One region of the Massilia sp. TWR1-2-2 genome, then DNA from elsewhere that is predicted to be linked to it. Evidence: predicted binding sites of a transcription regulator. Region 1 holds the regulator's gene; each other region holds the start of a gene.
The links. The regulator sigma-54, encoded in region 1, starts transcription at its own class of promoters, with help from an activator protein. The targets are predictions, from matches to a motif close to TGGCANGNAANCTGCTTT.

Region 1 (4,346 bases):
AGAGCGCGAACGGCTGTCGGCCATCGAGCAGCTCGGACACGTGATCGACACGTCCGACCTGTCGGCCAACAAGCTGCGCGCGTGGATCAAGGAACTGGTGGCGGTCGAACGCGCGCCGCTGACGCTGTTCTTCGAGTCGTTCGCCTTCAAGCTCGGCGTGCCGCTCGACGCCGACTTCGTGTTCGATGTGCGCGCGCTGCCGAACCCCTACTACGACCTGACCTTGCGCCCGCTCACCGGCATGGACACGCCGGTGATCGCCTTCCTCGACGCGCAGCCAAGCGCGACCGAACTGCTGGAAGACATCCGCGCGTTCATCGAGAAATGGCTGCCGTCGTTTAAAACCGATAACCGCAGCTACCTGACGGTGGCCCTCGGCTGCACCGGCGGCCAGCATCGTTCGGTGTACATGGCCGAACGGCTGGCAGCTTACTTCAGCCCGACCGAACGGGTCGTGCTGCGCCACCGCGAACAATCCTGATTGCCTAGCCTTGCAGCTCGCGCAGTGGATGCGCGCGATCGGGCCAGGGCGACGCAAAAAACTGTGCCACCATTTCGTCGGTCACTTCGCTCAAGGCCGGCGGATTCCACTTCGGCGCATTGTCCTTGTCGATCACCAGCGCGCGCACGCCTTCGAGCACTTCGCCGTGCTCGAAATTGCGCCGCACGAGGATGCGCTCGAGGCGCAGGCAGCCGGCCAGTTCCATCGTCGCGCCGCGGCGCAACAGCTCGAACGTGACGCGCATCAGCAGTGGCGAACGCTTGCCCATCGCCGCCAGCGTCTTTTGCGCAAACTCGCCCGGGTCGGACGCCAGCGAATCCATGATCGCCTGCACGCCTGGCGCGCCGAAGTGGCGGTCGATGGTGGTGCGCTCGGTTTCCAGCATGGCGGCGCCGGCGGCGAACGGCGCGGCGAAGGCGACCAGCGCTTCGCGCAGCTGCGCGCCAGGCGTCGATTCAATCAACTGCGCCAGCGCCGGCATCTGCGCCTGCGGCACGAAGGTGTCGGCCAGGCCCGCGTACAGCGCGTCTGCGGCGCGGATGGTCAAGCCGGTCAGCCCAAGGTAGTAGCCCAGCCTGCCCGGTGCGCGCGACAGGAAATAGCTGCCGCCGACATCCGGGAACAAGCCGATGTTTACTTCGGGCATCGCCATCTTGGTGCCGTCGGTAACCACGCGCAGGCCGCGCGGACCCGCTTCAGCGATGCCGAGGCCGCCGCCCATGACGACGCCGTCCATCAACGCGACGTACGGTTTCGGGTAGTGATAGATCAAATGGTTGAGGCGATATTCCTCGGTGAAAAAGTCTTCCAGCGAAGCGCTGCCGCCGGTGGTCGGCGCGCTGCCGACGTCGTAGAAGAAACGGATGTCGCCGCCGGCGCACAAGGCTTTTTCGGAGGTGCTGCGAAGCACGACAGCGTCGACCTGCGGATCGTCGCGCCAGGCCAGCAGCGCGTCGGTCAGCGCGCGCACCATGTCGAGCGACAGCGAATTGAGCGAACGGGGACGGTCGAGCGTGATGACGCCGGTGCCGTTGGCAACATGGGTTTTGACGAAGTCGGTCATGGTGTGCTTGTCGATGTTAAAGCTGCATTCTAGCGCACGCCAGCACCTCATCCGTGCAGGGTGAAATCGAATTGAAAAGGGCGCCGTGAAGGCGCCCTCGCTTGCTCGATCGGCCGGCTTACGCAGCGGCGATGATCTCTTCCTCAGGCAGGTGCTTGATGGCCTTGTGGCCATGTTCCTGCAGCTGGGATTTGTACTTCATGACCTGGCGATCGAGCTTGTCGATCAGTGTGTCGATCGCCGCGTACAGGTCGTGCGACATGCTGGCGACATTGACCGTCTTGCCCGGCAACCGCAGATTGACTTCGGCTTTTTGCCGCTTTTCTTTTTCAGTAAGATTGTCAACTGTGAGGATCACGGCAATGTCGATGACTTGATCGAAATGTCGCTTCACTCGCTCCAGTTTGGTTTGTACGTAATCGCGGATGGCTGGTGTCACTTCAAGATGATGTCCACTGATTGTGAGATTCATACACACTCCTTTGATGATGTCGCTTCCTGTTCATGCGTCATAAGCGCAGAGGAACATCGTAAAAACTTTACAGACTTTTCCTGAGAGTTACAGGTGGGATCTTCAGCGCTTCGCGGTACTTGGCGACTGTGCGCCGCGCAATGACCATTCCCTGTTCCCCCAGCATGTCTGCAATCTTACTGTCTGATAGTGGGTTTTTAGGGTCTTCTGCTCCTGTCAGTTGCACGATGAGTGCCCGTATCGCCGTCGAGGATGCTTCTCCTCCTGCTTCAGTGGCGACGTGGCTACCAAAAAAATATTTCAACTCAAACATTCCATGCGGTGTCAGCATGTATTTCTGAGTTGTGACCCGAGAAATAGTACTCTCGTGTAAACCCAGTGTATCAGCAATTTCACGCAGCACAAGGGGGCGCATGGCAACTGCGCCGTGGGAAAAGAAATTGCGTTGGCGCTCAACAATAGCTTGCGCCACGCGCAGGATCGTATCGAAGCGCTGGCGCATATTCTTGATCAACCACTTGGCTTCCTGCAACTGCGCGCCCATCTGCCCTTCGCCCTTGCCCTGCTTGAGCAAGTTGGCGTACATGCTGTTGACGCGCAGCCGCGGCATCACGTCGTGGTTCAATGTCACCGTCCAGCCGCTCTTGGATTTGCGCACGATGACGTCCGGCACCACGTAGTCTGACGCACCTGAACCGAACGCGGCGCCCGGGTGAGGATTGCACTGGCGAATCACGCACTGCGCCTCACGCAGGTCCTCGTCGTCGCAGTCGAGCGATTTTTTCAGCTTGTTGAATTCGCGCTGGGCAAACCACGTCAGGTGGTCCGTGACAATCTTCAGCGCCATGCGCCGCGTGACCATCGGTACGCCCGGCATGCGGCGGATCTGCAGCGCCAGGCATTCGGACGCGTTGCGCGCGCCGACGCCGACCGGATCAAAACTTTGCAGCAGCGACAGCGCCGTCTTCAGTTCATCGAGATCGAGTTCGAGTTCGGGCGGCATGCGCTCGAAGATCTCTTCGAGCGACTCGGTCAGGTAGCCGTTGTCGTCGAGCGCGTCGACCATCAGTTCGACCAGCGCGCGGTCGCGCACTTCCAGCACGGCCAGGCGCATCTGCTCCATCAGGTGGTCGCGCAGGGTCACCGCGGACGCTTCGAGCTGCGGGCGCGAGTCCTCGTCGTCGGGCGCCTTGTTGCGGGCGGACTCGCCCCAGTCGTCGCTGTCGGCGCCGCTTTCGGCCGGCGCGCTGTCGACGTCGCCGCCCTCGCCTTCCGCCGCTGGCGCATCGGCCGGCGGCGCATCCTGCGCGCCTGGCTCGGGCGCAGCTTCACCGGGCGCGGCGCTCGAGCCGATGGCGCCGTCGGCGAGCAGCCGCACCGAGTTGTCCAGCGGGTCGTCGAGCCGCTCGAGCAGCGGATTGTCCGACAGCAGATGCTCGAGTTCCTGGTGCAGTTCAAGCGTGGACAACTGCAGCAGGCGTATCGACTGCTGCAGTTGCGGCGTGAGCGCCAGGTGTTGCGAGGTCCGTAGCTGGAGTGACTGTTTCATCGCTACATCCGGAAGTGTTCACCGAGGTAGACGCGCCGCACCGATTCGTCTGCAATGATGTCGTCGGGGCGGCCCGACGCAAGCACCGCGCCCTGGTTGATGATGTAGGCGCGGTCGCAGATGCCGAGCGTCTCGCGCACGTTGTGGTCGGTGATCAGCACGCCGATGCCGCGCTCCTTGAGGAAGCGCACGATGCGCTGGATCTCGATGACCGCGATCGGGTCGACGCCGGCGAACGGCTCGTCGAGCAGCACGAAGCGCGGATTGGTGGCGAGCGCGCGCGCGATCTCGACCCGGCGCCGTTCGCCGCCCGACAGCGACAGCGCCTGGTTCTCGCGCAGCTTCTCGATCTGCAGGTCGGCCAGCAGCGTGTCGAGGCGCTGGTTGATCTGCGCCTTGGTCAGCGCCTTGCCATCGACCTTCTGCAGTTCGAGCACCGCGCGGATATTGTCTTCCACCGTCAGCTTGCGAAACACCGACGCTTCCTGCGGCAGGTACGACAGGCCGAGCGAGGCGCGGCGGTGAATCGGCATGCTCGAGATGTCGACGCCGCTGATGTCGATCGAGCCGGCGTCCGACGGCACCAGGCCGACGATCATGTAGAACGAGGTAGTCTTGCCGGCGCCGTTGGGTCCGAGCAGTCCGACCACTTCGCCGCACTCGACCTGCAGCGAGACGTCGCGCACCACCAGGCGCTTGCCGTAGCTCTTTTGCAGGCCGCGTACGATCAGGGTACTGCCGCAGCTTTGTTCCATTATTG
Region 2 (4,346 bases), on a different contig from region 1:
TGCGAAGAGCGCCACCGCAGCCCGATCGTGCTGCGCTGCGTCGACGACTACCTGGCCGGCCTGCGCGCCCCTTTGGCGCTGCTGCACACCCACGCCTCGGTCTTCGAGGGCGGGCTTACTTTAAAGACGGACGTGACATGAGCAAGAAAAAAGTCGTGATCGGGATGTCGGGCGGTGTCGACTCCTCGGTGGCGGCGTGGATGCTGAAGGAACAGGGCTACGAAGTGATCGGCCTGTTCATGAAGAACTGGGAAGACGACGACGATTCCGAATTCTGCTCCTCGCGCCAGGACTGGATCGACGCGGCCAGCGTGGCCGACGTGGTCGGCGTCGACATCGAGGCGGTCAATTTCGCCGCCGAGTACAAGGACCGCGTGTTCGCCGAATTCCTGCGCGAGTACCAGGCCGGCCGCACGCCGAACCCGGACGTGCTGTGCAACGCCGAGATCAAGTTCAAGGCTTTCCTCGACCATGCGATGCACCTCGGCGCCGACCTGATCGCCACCGGCCACTATGCGCGCGTGCGCGAAAACGCCGGCAAGTTCGAGCTGCTCAAGGCGGTCGACGCCACCAAGGACCAGAGCTACTTCCTGCACCGGCTGAACCAGGCGCAGTTATCCAAGACCTTGTTCCCGCTGGGCGAAATCCCGAAGACCGAAGTGCGCAAACTGGCCGAAAAACTGGCGCTGCCGAACGCGGCGAAGAAGGATTCGACCGGCATCTGCTTCATCGGCGAGCGGCCGTTCCGCGATTTCCTGAACCGCTACCTGTCGTACAAGCCGGGTCCGATGAAGCTCGATGACGGCACCACCGTCGGCGAGCATGTCGGGCTGTCGTTCTACACGCTCGGCCAGAGGAAGGGCATCGGCATCGGCGGCCTGAAATCCCACCGCAACGCCGACGGTACCAGCGAGCCATGGTTCGTCGCGCGCAAGGACATCGAGAACAACACCCTGTACATCGTGCAGGGACATGACCATCCGTGGCTGCTGTCGTCGTCGCTGGTTGCGGCGCAGGCGAGCTGGGTGGCCGGCGTGGCGCCCGAAGCGCGCCTGATGGCGGCCAAGACGCGCTACCGCCAGGCCGACGTCGCCTGCGCCATCGTGCCGAATGGCGATGACCGCTTCGAGCTGCGCTTCGACGATCCGCAGTGGGCAGCGACGCCCGGCCAGTCGGCGGTGCTGTACGACGGCGACGTCTGCCTCGGCGGCGGCATCATCGACAGCGTCACCGCGGTGTAGCGCCATGGTTGGCTGTCGGTTTTCTTTACATGCTGGTCGCGGTGTTACTGCTGCGAATTTGTAAGTTCTTGAAATCAATATGAATTTCCGGTTGGCACGATTACTGCTCTACTGTCCGAGCAGTCTAAAACTAACCTGGAAAAATATAATGAACAAGAAATTCCTGTCAGCATCCGTCTTTGCCGCCGTCGTACTCTTGAGCGCGATGCTTCCCGCGCAGGCTACGCCGATCACCTATGCCTTGCAAAACGTAACTTTCACCGATGGCACCTCTGCCGCCGGCAGCTTTGTATTCGACGCGGCGACACACAAGTCATCCGGCTACAGCATCGCCACCCGCCCCGGAATCATGTCGGCGTTCAACTGGAATCAGGCAAATAGCGGCCTGTACTTTGGCGGCGGGGCCGGTCCGAACAATTTCACCCTGATCACGACCGACGGCCGCCGCGTTTTTAATTTTTCCTTCCTGGCCCCATTCACGGATGCCGGCGGAACGAACCTCATCAATATCGCCAGTACTTACGAATGCAACAACTGCGGTACGTTCCGCCGCGTGAACGGTGGCTCCGTCACGTCGATCGATGCGGTCAACGTGCCTGAGCCGGGCACCCTGCCGCTGGCATTTGCGGCGCTTGGCGTGCTTGGCTTCCTGCACCGCCGCCGGAAACAGACCGCCTGATTTGTCCAGGCGGTAGCGCCGGTCATCGCGCCGGCTCAGTGACCATGCCGGTGATGGATATCCGGCGTATGCGCGTGCCCGTGCGTCAGTTCAGTGTGTGCATGCGCGTGCGTGTGCGGCGCGGCGCCGTCCCCGCCGTCGTCGTGTTCGTGCTGGTGATGCGCGTCGTGATGATGCGCGTGCGCGTGCGCCATCGGCTCGTGCGTGTGCGCGTGCTCATGGCGCTCGGTCAGGTGCAGCCAGATACCGGCCGCCATCAGCACAGCCGCCAGCCAGAACGCCGCTCCAGGGGTTTCGCCCAGCAGCACCAGCGACAGCGCCACGCCGATGAACGGCCCGACGGCGAAATACGCACCGGTGCGCGCCGTGCCCAGATGGCGCAAGGCGAGCACGAACAACACCAGCGACAGCCCATAGCTGCAAAATCCCAGCAAGGCAGCGACCAGCGTGGTAGTGAGCGGAGGCGGCGCCTGGCCCAGCATGAACGCCAGCGCCAGGTTGACGCTGCCGGCGACCAGCCCCTTGACGGCGGCAATCTGCACTGCATCGCTGGCCGATATCTTGCGCGTCAAGTTGTTGTCGATGCCCCAGCACAGACAGGCGCCGAGGATGGCCAGGCCCGACCACGGCACGCCGCCCAGCGGCCCGCTCGGCCAGTTCAGCACCACGCTGCCGGCGACAATGAGCAGCATGCCGATGAAGATGCGGCGATCGAAATTCTCCTTGAAGGCGAACCACGCCAGCGCCGCGGTGAATACGCCCTCGGTATTAAGCAGCAGCGAGGCTGTCGACGCCGCGGTGGTGGCCAGGCCGGCCATCAGCAAGACCGGTCCGAGGATGCCGCCGAATACGGTCGCGCCCATCAGCCAGGGCCAGTCGCGCGCCATCAGCCGGTCGGCACGCTCGCCCGCTGCCTTGCCGGCGAGCCTGCGGGCGCCGTACCACGCGACCAGGCCGATCCCGCTGCCAATGTAAAGCAGCGCGGCCAGCATCATCGGCGCCATTTCGCCAAGCAGCGTTTTCGCAAAGGGCGCACTGGCGCCAAATAAAATGGCTGCCATCAACGCATAAAGAACACCTTGCTGCATCGGGGCCTCTCAGGGGCGGAAGAACGACTTACTTTACCGAAAAACGCACGCTGACCACGTCCTTGTTGGCGAACGTGACTGACGCAACTGCCTTGTTGCCGCGCGCCAGGCTGACGCCTTTGGCAACCAGCGTATTGGCGCCGGACGCTGCGAGCGGCAGCACCGATTTGCTGGCGCCCTGCAGCACCGTCAGCGAGCCGCTCATGCCGGCCGTCGCCAGGTCCTTGCCATGGTCGTCGACGTAGATGGTGGCAACACCATCCTTGCTGACCAGTTCGAACGACAAGTCCCCCGAGCTTTGCACGATGCCGCCATGTTTCGCCTTGCTGCCGTGCGCCTGCGCTTGTCCGCCCAGGGCCAGGCTGAATGCCAACGTCGTGAGTGCGATTGCTTTGTTCATGCTGTTCTCCAAAAATGCGGCGGCTCGAATATGGGCGCCGCCGCTCGGCCCTAATAATATCTAATATGCGTCGGTCTCGGACGACGCCACCAGCGCCTCCAGCGGCCGGCGCCCGACCAGCCAGAAGATCAAGGGCGTCAGCAGCGAATCGAGGATCGTCGAACTGATCAAGCCACCGAAAATGACGACCGCGACCGGGTGCAGGATCTCCTTGCCGGGCGTGTCCGCCGCCAGCAGCAGCGGCAGCAGCGCGCATGCCGCCACCAGCGCCGTCATCACCACCGGCGTCAGGCGTTCGAGCGAGCCGCGCACGATCATCGGCCAGCCAAACGTCTCGCCTTCGAACTTGCACAGGTTGACGTAGTGGCTGACCTTCAGGATGCCGTTGCGGGTGGCGATGCCGGCCAGCGTGATGAAGCCGACCATCGACGCGACCGACAGCGCGACGCCGGCGATCCACATCGCGATCACGCTGCCGACCAGCGCGAACGGTATGTTGCCCATGATGACGAGCGCCAGCGTGGAAGAGCGGTAGCGCGAATACAGCACCAGGAAAATCAGCGTCAGCGACGCCAGCGCCAGCCCGACCATCAGTAACTGCGCCTGTTCCTGGGCCTGGAACTGGCCCTCGACGCTGATGAAGTAGCCACCCGGCAGCGTGGTCGCCGCCACGCGGCTGCGCACGTCGCCGATGATGCGCGACATGTTCGAGCCGTCGGTATTGGCGTACACGACGATGCGGCGGCGGCCGTTCTCGCGGCCGATCTGGTTCGGGCCGTCGCCCTCCTCGATCGTCGCGATCGACGACAGCGGGACCGGGCCGGCCGGGCTGTCGATCATCACGCGCGCCAGGTCCTGCGGCGAGCGGCGCGCATCGGCCAGGCGCACGACCAGGTCGAAGCGGCGAGCGCCGTCGATGATCTGGGTCACCCGCGTGC
Region 3 (4,346 bases), on a different contig from region 1:
GGCCAGCGTGCGCTTCGGCGTCGCCGTATCGGTGGCGTCGATTTCGCCGGCGCGCGGATCGCGTTGATACGTCCCCCACGTCACACCGAGCGGATCCTGGGTGCCGTCCTGGCGCAGCGAGTTGGCCACCAGCGTCAGCTTGCCCCCCGTGTTGGGCGCCATCGTCAGCTTGACGAAGCCCTGATCGCGCGTGGCGGCGCTGTGGTCGCGATAGCCGTCTGTCTCGAAGCGCGAGGCGTCGATGACGTAGCCGAGCGCGCCGCTGCTGCCCTGGGCGCTGAGATCCGCCTTGCGGCTGCCATAGCTGCCGCCGGACAGGTTCAGTTCGACCGTTGGGCGGCCTTTTCCGTCGCGCGTGAACAGCTGGATCACGCCGCCCGAGTGGTTGCCGTAGATGGCCGAGAAGGGGCCGCGCAGCACCTCTATCCGTTCGGCCATGTCGAGGTTGAACGAGGACGGCTGGCCCTGGCCGTCCGGCATGCTGGCCGGTACGCCGTCGCTGATCAGGCGCACGCCGCGCACGCCGAACGCCGAGCGCGCGCCGAAGCCGCGCGACGAAATCTGCAGGTCCTGCGCGTAGTTCTGGCGGTTTTGCGCGACCAGGCCGGGCACCGAGGCCAGCGCCTCGGAGGCGTTGACGCGCGTCTGGCCGTCGCGGATGCGGGCGCCGTCGACCAGGTCGATCGATGCCGGCAGGTCAAAACTATTGTGCTCGATGCGGCTGGCGCTGACCACCACCACGTCTGCCAGCACAGGAGCGTCGGCGGCGCACACGGCCGGCGCGATGATGGTGGAGCCGGCGGCGAACAGGCTGGTCATGGCATTCAGGCGAAACGGGTGCGGCATGGTGATCTCCATTGATGTGATATCGGCGCTCGCCGGGGCACGCAGGTGCCGGCAAGTCTCGACTCGCCATAAGCAATATACCTGCCATGCCCGATGTTGCGCCGCACACTTGGGTGGCACGGCGCTTGCAGCATGGGCTGTCAAAGCACGCGCAGCCGCGCGCGCGACTTGTGGAGGAGCACCCATGAAAACCTCGTTGATGTTGTTGCTGGCGCTGGCGAACTACGTCCACGCGGCGCCGTTCGCCTACGTGCCGAACGAGAAATCGGGCACCGTCAGCGTAATCGACACCGCCACCGACACGGTGGTGCGCGAGATTGCCGCCGGCAAGCGCCCGCGCGGCATCGCCATCGATCCGTCCGGCCAGCGCCTGTACCTTTCCGACGCCGCCAGCGGCGCCTTGCTGACCGTGGCAACAAGCGACGGCGCGACCCGGTCGATGCCGCTCGGTAAGTCGCCGGAAGGCGTCGGCATCTCCGCCGACGGCCGCTACGTCGCCGTCGCCGTCGAGGAGAGCAACAGTGTCACCTTGTTCGATACGCATACCGGCGCCCAGCTCGCCGACATCAGGGTCGAAGGCGAAAACCCTGAACACGCGGTGTTCAGCCCGGACGGGCGCTATCTGCTGGTCAGCGCCGAAAACGCCCGGCAGGTCGACGTGATCGATGTTTCCCTGCGCCGCCAGACGGGCGCCATCGCGGTCGGCGCGCGCCCGCGCGGCATCGGCTTCGCGCCCGATTCGAGCCGCGCCTACGTTGCGTGCGAACTGGTCAACGCGGTGTACGTGGTCGACCTGGCGACGCAGCGCGCGCTGGCCACCATTCCGGCCGGGAAAAATGCGAATGGCATCGCCGTGCATCCGAGCGGCAAGCAGGTGTACGTGTCGAACGGCACCGACGGCAGCGTGATGGTGATCGACACCGCCAGCAACAGCGTCAGCGCCACCATCGCGGTCGGCAAGCGTCCGTGGAACATGGCGCTCACGCCTGATGGCGCCAAGCTGTACGTCGCCAACGGCCGATCCAACAGCGTGTCGGTGATCGACACCGCCAGCGCGCGCAAGCTCGCCGACATCGAGGTGGGCGAACTGCCTTGGGGCGTGGTCATCCGTTGAACCGTAACGTGACACCTGTTCCATTCTGGATCATGTGTTCGCCACCGTGATGCATGCAGCGTGCATCGAGCTCCTATGCGGGCGCGGTCGGCGGGGCGCTGGCACGGTGCTTGCGAATCACGGTTGTACTCAACACGACTCCGTCGAACCGACGGTTTAACAACCACACCACTCAGAGGACGACATGAATCTCGCGGACATCAGCAAACTGGGCGTCGCCAACCCGTTCAAGCAGCGCTACGACAACTACATCGGCGGCAAGTTCGTCGCCCCGGCCAAGGGCGAGTACTTCGCCAACATCACCCCGATCACCGGCCAGCCGTTTTGCGAGATCGCGCGCTCCAGCGCCGAAGACATCGAGCTTGCGCTGGACGCCGCGCACGCCGCCAAGGATGCCTGGGGCAAGACGTCGCAGGCCGAGCGCGCCAACATCCTCAACAAGATTGCGGACGTCATGGAGCAGAACCTGACGCTGATCGCCACTGCCGAGACGATCGACAACGGCAAACCGATCCGCGAGACGATGGCGGCCGACATCCCGCTGGCGATCGACCATTTCCGTTACTTTGCCGGTTGCATCCGGGCCCAGGAAGGTTCGGTCGCGCAAATCGACCACGAAACCTACGCCTACCACTTTCACGAGCCGCTCGGCGTGGTCGGCCAGATCATCCCGTGGAATTTTCCGATCCTGATGGCGGTGTGGAAACTTGCGCCCGCGCTGGCCGCCGGCAACTGCGTCGTGCTCAAGCCGGCCGAACAGACGCCGGCATCGATCATGGTGCTGATCGAACTGATCGGTCATCTGCTGCCGCCCGGCGTGCTCAACATCGTCAACGGCTTTGGCCTCGAAGCGGGCAAGCCGCTGGCGTCGAACAAGCGCATCGCCAAGATCGCCTTCACCGGCGAGACCGGCACCGGCCGCCTGATCATGGGGTACGCCGCGCAGAACCTGATCCCGGTCACGCTCGAACTGGGCGGCAAGTCGCCCAATATTTTCTTCGCCGACGTCATGGACGCCGATGACGACTTTTTCGACAAGTGCCTGGAAGGCTTCACCATGTTTGCGCTGAATCAGGGTGAGGTATGCACCTGCCCATCGCGCGTGCTGATCGAGGAGTCGATCTATGACAAGTTCATCGAACGGGCGCTGAAACGCGTGGCCGCCATCAAGCAGGGCAATCCGCTCGATTTGTCGACAATGATCGGCGCGCAGGCCTCGCAGGAGCAGCTCGAGAAAATCCTGTCCTACCTGGACATTGGCAAGCAGGAAGGTGCCGCGGTGCTGGCCGGCGGCGCACGCTTCGACCAGGAAGGCGACCTCAAGGACGGCTACTACGTCACGCCGACCGTGTTCAAGGGCGACAACAAGATGCGCGTCTTCCAGGAAGAGATCTTCGGGCCGGTGGTGTCGGTCACGACGTTCAAGGATGAGGCCGACGCCATCCGCATCGCCAACGACACCTTGTACGGGCTGGGCGCCGGGTTGTGGACGCGCGACGGCTCGCGTGCGTTCCGGGTCGGGCGCGCCATCCAGGCCGGCCGCGTCTGGACCAACTGCTACCACCTGTATCCGGCGCATGCCGCGTTCGGCGGCTACAAGCAGTCGGGAATCGGGCGCGAAAACCACAAGATGATGCTCGACCACTACCAGCAGACCAAGAACCTGCTGGTGAGCTACAGCCCGAAAGCGCTCGGATTTTTTTAAGGAAACCAGCCCATGAACGACGCGCTCGACCGGGTTGTCGCCACCGACGCCGCCCTGCAGATGATTGCCGAACTGCGTGGCCGGCACGGCCCGCTGATGTTTTTCCAGTCCGGCGGTTGCTGCGACGGCAGTGCGCCGATGTGCTATCCGGCCGGCGAGTTCGACGTCAGCGAGACCGACGTCTACCTCGGCAACCTGGACTGCGCGCCGTTCTACATGGGGCTGGAGCAGTTCGCTTACTGGGAACATACCCAGCTGATCATCGATGTGGTTGCCGGCAACGGCGGCATGTTTTCGCTGGACAACGGAACAGGGCGGCGCTTCCTGACGCGCTCGCGCCTGTTCACCGATGAGGAGTTTCGTCTTCTGAGCACCCTGACGGTGAACGGTCGCGAAAAATAATTTACAAGAAAGAGGAGAAGATTGTGAAAAGAATAGTCGTCACGGGATGCCTGCTCGGCGTGAGCGCAATGTCAATGGCGCACGCAGCTGACGTCACCAGCGCCATGCTGTCCAACACCGCCAAGGACCCGAAAAGCGTGCTGTCGTTCGGCATGGGCACCGAGGGCCAGCGCTATTCGCCGCTGACCCAGATCAACACCAAGACCGTTGCGAAACTGACGCCGGCATGGTCGATGTCGTTTGGCGGCGAAAAGCAGCGTGGCCAGGAGTCGCAGCCGC
Region 4 (4,346 bases), on a different contig from region 1:
CGATGCCGAGAAGGCGCGTTTTTGATCAACCGAACTTCTGCGACGCTAACTGATCTGAACATCAACGCACCACGCAGTCTGAGCTATCCGCTCGGACATCGTGAGGTCGCACCAATCTTTCGAAAGTGAGGTCATGATGAAAACAAGTGCATGGCTGTTCGCAGCAGCAATGGGCGCCGCCGGCCTGGCGCTGGCGCAATCCGCCCCCCAATCCGCCGTCACAGAAAGTACCGATCCGGCAAAGATCGCTGAAATCGAGCGCCATGCTCAGGACCTCGCGGCGCGCACGCAGTCGTCCGCCGCCGCAACCACGAACGAGCATCAACATGCCAAAAAGCCTCACAGCGCACGCCACCACAAGCACAAAGCGAAGAATAAGTCGGCGATGCAAGACAATGCGCCGTCGGATCAGCCGGCCACCATCGAAGGTAAATAGCCTAGGACACTGACTTGCTGCCGATGCTGGCTTCCTGCATCGAGCGGTTGTCGGACCGGCTCGAGATGTTCAGCTACGGCGTTCAGTTCGTCAACCTCGATTCGTCCCACCACACCCTGCTGCAGAACATGACCTACGAGGCGCTGATCGCCGATCGTCAGAAGGTCGTTGGATCGCCGGGCCTGAATGACAAAATCCCCGCTGGCGTCGCCGCCAGCAGGGATTTTGGTAAGGGCGGCGCCGGATGCCGCATAACGCTACATTATGTCGCTGCTCCGGTGCAGACGCTGGCTGGGCCGACGAGTTTCTGGACTACCGTGGTGGCGCAGGTCCACTTGCCGTCGGTGGCGTTACGGCTCAGGGTGATGGTCTTGCCCTTGACTTGAGCCGAGCCGCCGACGATGGTCGCGGTGACAACGCCAGCCGTGGTGGAGGTGGTGACGACGATCGTGGTGTTGGCGTTTGCAGCTTGTACGCCGACTGCGGCCTCGGTTGCTGCTGGCGCGGTGCCGGCTGCCGGAATGACCGGGGTCAGACCGTCGTTCAGTGCGACTTCGAAACCCGTCTTGGCAGGGGCTACTTCAGCCAGCGCAGCGGCAAATTTCGATTTGGCGACATAGTCCTGGTACGCAGGAATTGCCACGGCAGCCAGGATACCGATAATAGCCACAACGATCATCAGTTCGATCAGGGTGAAACCAGCTTGTGCCTTCTTAACCATTTTCATCGATTTCATTTTGTTGCTCCTAGTGTAGGGGGTTAACACGTTGAATGCTTCTGAGTTTATGTATAGCAACAGACGTGCCAGCTTGGAAATATACGTTTTCGTTGTAGTGACGCTATTAACCGTCAATTGATCGACATGTTTTGTCCGCCCGCTGACAAATTTTGTCAGACCGCCGGCAAAAGCTTGTCACTTTCTGACGCCGAGGCCGCGACAGACTGGCGACCTGCGCGATTACCTGTTTGAACTCCCTCGGCCGCGCGCATCCTCTCAACGGCGATGAGTCTTATTGAATGCCGTTCACCGCTATTTCGAAAGGCCCAACTGAGTGGGGCCATCGCTAAATTAAGAACCCCGGCTTGCGTCGCCGCAAGCCGGGGTTTTCGTTCAGCCGGCGCCTGCGCGCCGCTAAATTACGTCGCTGCGCCCGTGCAGACGGTAGCCGGGCCAACGAGTTTCTGGACTACCGTGGTGGCGCAGGTCCACTTGCCGTCGGTGGCGTTACGGCTCAGGGTGATGGTCTTGTCCTTGACTTGAGCCGAGCCGCCGACGATGGTCGCGGTGACAACGCCAGCCGTGGTGGAGGTGGTGACGACGATCGTGGTATTGGCGTTTGCAGCTTGTACGCCGACTGCGGCTTCGGTTGCTGCCGGCGCGGTGCCGGCTGCCGGGATGACCGGGGTCAGGCCGTCGTTCAGCGCAACTTCGAAGCCCGTTTTGGCAGGGGCTACTTCAGCCAGCGCAGCGGCAAATTTCGACTTGGCGACATAGTCCTGGTACGCAGGAATTGCCACAGCAGCGAGGATACCGATAATAGCAACAACGATCATCAGTTCGATCAGGGTGAAACCAGCTTGTGCCTTCTTAACCATTTTCATCGATTTCATTTTGCTGCTCCTAGTGTAGGGGGTTAATACGTTCAATGCTTCTGAGTTTATTTAGAGCAACATCCGTGCCAGCTGAAAATACGCGTTTTCGTTGCAGTGACGTTATTTAACATTAATTGGATCGACATTTTTTGTCTGCCCTCTGACAAATTCTGTCAGGCCGCCGAAAAAATCTGTCAATTTCTGACGCGATCGCCCCTACCTTGACACGTCCGCGCGCCCGGCACGGGGAGGCCGCGACAGGCTCGCGACCCGAACGATTAACTGTTCGACCTCGCTCGGCCGCGCAGCTCCCGACGGCGGTCAGGTCGGTTTGACTCCGCCGTTCACCGCTAGTTCGAACGGCCCGACTGAGTGGGGCGTTCGCTCAATGAAAGACCCCGGCTTGCGTCGCCGCAAGCCGGGGTTTTCGGTCAGCCGGCGCGTGGGCGCCGCTAAATTACGTCGCCGCGCCCGTGCAGACGCTAGCCGGGCCAACGAGTTTCTGGACTACCGTGGTGGCGCAGGTCCACTTGCCGTCGGTGGCGTTACGGCTCAGGGTGATGGTCTTGTCCTTGACTTGAGCCGAGCCGCCGACGATGGTCGCGGTGACAACGCCAGCCGTGGTGGAGGTGGTGACGACGATCGTGGTATTGGCGTTTGCAGCTTGTACGCCGACTGCGGCTTCGGTTGCTGCTGGCGCGGTGCCGGCTGCCGGGATGACCGGGGTCAGGCCGTCGTTCAGCGCGACTTCGAAGCCGGTTTTGGCCGGCGCTACCTCAGCCAGCGCTGCGGCGAATTTCGACTTGGCGACATAGTCCTGGTACGCAGGAATTGCCACGGCGGCGAGGATACCGATAATTGCCACAACGATCATCAGTTCGATCAGGGTGAAACCAGCTTGCGCCTTCTTAACCATTTTCATCGATTTCATTTTGCTGCTCCTAGGGTAGGGTTATATGTTCAGTGCTTCTGAGTTTATGTAGAGCAATAGACGTGCCAGCATGGAAATAACGGCTTTCCTTATGCATACGTTATTAAATTACGGCTCATTCGACGTTTCTTGTCGCACAACTGACGAAAATTGTCAGTTTCCCACCGAATATTGTCATCTTGACGACGCGGAGCGTCGATTCATCCCGATTGGGCTGCAAAGCGCATGCGGGTGCCGGTCAGTTCCAGTTCGTCGCCGTCGGCTAGCCGGCGCGGCGTGCGGCCGACCGGGACGCCGTTAACCTGCGCGGCGGCCACTCCCTGCACTTGGGCGACGAAATAGCCGTCAGCCTGACGGCTGATGACGACCACCAGCACCCCGGGGCTACCGAGTGTCGTCAGCGGCTTCGACAGAATCAGCACCCTGCCGGTACTGACGCCATTGAGCACCTCGATGCTGGCCAGCGCCGGCGCGACCGGCGCGCCGTTCGCCATATAGTCTATGCGGACATCGCCGATGGTGACGCGGTCGCCGTCCGACAACACCTTGCGGCCGATGCGCAGCCCATTGACGAAGGTGCCATTGCTGCTGTCGAGGTCCTCGATTGTTGCCATGCCGTCGATGCTGGTGACGGCGGCATGGCGGCTGCTGACGGCCTGGTGACCGATCACCACGTCGTTCTGCGGATGCCGGCCGATGGTGGTCTGGCCGGCGCCGAGTTCGACCTCCTGCACTGCCTTCGCATCGCGCGATATGATTATTTTCGCCACTGCTGGCCTCCAGGGTCGGCTGTAAACGCCAACGGGGAGCTTGCGCTCCCCGTTGATTGTACCTCTGCCGCCCAGTGATGTTTAGCTGGGCATTAATTACTTTACAGCATGGCTTTCAGCAGGCGCGCCATTTCCGACGGGTTCTTGGTGGCCTTGATGCCGCACGCTTCCATGATGTCGAGCTTGGCTTGCGCGGTATCGGCGCCGCCCGAGATCAGCGCGCCGGCATGGCCCATGCGCTTGCCCGGTGGCGCGGTGACGCCGGCGATGAAGCAGACCACTGGCTTCTTCATGTTGTCCTTGATCCAGTAGGCAGCGTTCGCCTCATCCGGTCCGCCGATCTCGCCGATCATGATGACCGCATCGGTCTCAGGATCGTCATTGAACATCTGCATGATGTCGATGTGCTTCAGGCCGTTGATCGGGTCGCCGCCAATGCCCACGGCCGACGATTGGCCCAAGCCCAGCGCGGTCAATTGGCCGACTGCTTCGTACGTCAACGTGCCCGAGCGCGAGACGACGCCGATGCGGCCCTTCTTGTGGATGTGGCCCGGCATGATGCCGATCTTGATTTCGTCAGGCGTGATCAGGCCAGGGCAGTTTGGACCGAGCAGCA

Region 2: a site for sigma-54 is predicted at 1,334-1,351, ahead of ACP7DD_RS22440 (PEP-CTERM sorting domain-containing protein). Genes of this name have one in related genera too.
Region 3: a site for sigma-54 is predicted at 2,060-2,077, ahead of adh (aldehyde dehydrogenase). Genes of this name have one in related genera too.
Region 4: a site for sigma-54 is predicted at 2,101-2,118, ahead of ACP7DD_RS12200 (pilin). Genes of this name have one in related genera too.

The regions. Positions count from the first base shown of each region.
Region 1 covers NZ_JAFCWM010000015.1:73,395-77,740, forward strand. The annotation lists gene rapZ (RNase adapter RapZ) at 1-481, shown strand, start outside; gene ACP7DD_RS15745 (enoyl-CoA hydratase/isomerase family protein) at 486-1,565, opposite strand; gene hpf (ribosome hibernation-promoting factor, HPF/YfiA family) at 1,684-2,037, opposite strand; gene ACP7DD_RS15755 (RNA polymerase factor sigma-54) at 2,105-3,586, opposite strand; gene lptB (LPS export ABC transporter ATP-binding protein) at 3,589-4,341, opposite strand; gene lptA (lipopolysaccharide transport periplasmic protein LptA) at 4,341-4,346, opposite strand, start outside.
Region 2 covers NZ_JAFCWM010000031.1:43,898-48,243, reverse strand. The annotation lists gene ACP7DD_RS22450 (NUDIX hydrolase) at 1-141, shown strand, start outside; gene mnmA (tRNA 2-thiouridine(34) synthase MnmA) at 138-1,241, shown strand; gene ACP7DD_RS22440 (PEP-CTERM sorting domain-containing protein) at 1,390-1,920, shown strand; gene ACP7DD_RS22435 (DMT family transporter) at 1,956-3,008, opposite strand; gene ACP7DD_RS22430 (hypothetical protein) at 3,037-3,408, opposite strand; gene ACP7DD_RS22425 (efflux RND transporter permease subunit) at 3,469-4,346, opposite strand, start outside.
Region 3 covers NZ_JAFCWM010000042.1:8,747-13,092, reverse strand. The annotation lists gene ACP7DD_RS24130 (TonB-dependent receptor family protein) at 1-846, opposite strand, end outside; gene ACP7DD_RS24125 (beta-propeller fold lactonase family protein) at 1,031-1,960, shown strand; gene adh (aldehyde dehydrogenase) at 2,145-3,665, shown strand; gene ACP7DD_RS24115 (DUF779 domain-containing protein) at 3,678-4,067, shown strand; gene ACP7DD_RS24110 (PQQ-dependent methanol/ethanol family dehydrogenase) at 4,136-4,346, shown strand, end outside.
Region 4 covers NZ_JAFCWM010000011.1:42,085-46,430, forward strand. The annotation lists gene ACP7DD_RS12190 (hypothetical protein) at 137-436, shown strand; gene ACP7DD_RS12195 (pilin) at 699-1,172, opposite strand; gene ACP7DD_RS12200 (pilin) at 1,574-2,047, opposite strand; gene ACP7DD_RS12205 (pilin) at 2,487-2,960, opposite strand; gene ACP7DD_RS12210 (FHA domain-containing protein) at 3,161-3,730, opposite strand; gene sucD (succinate--CoA ligase subunit alpha) at 3,832-4,346, opposite strand, start outside.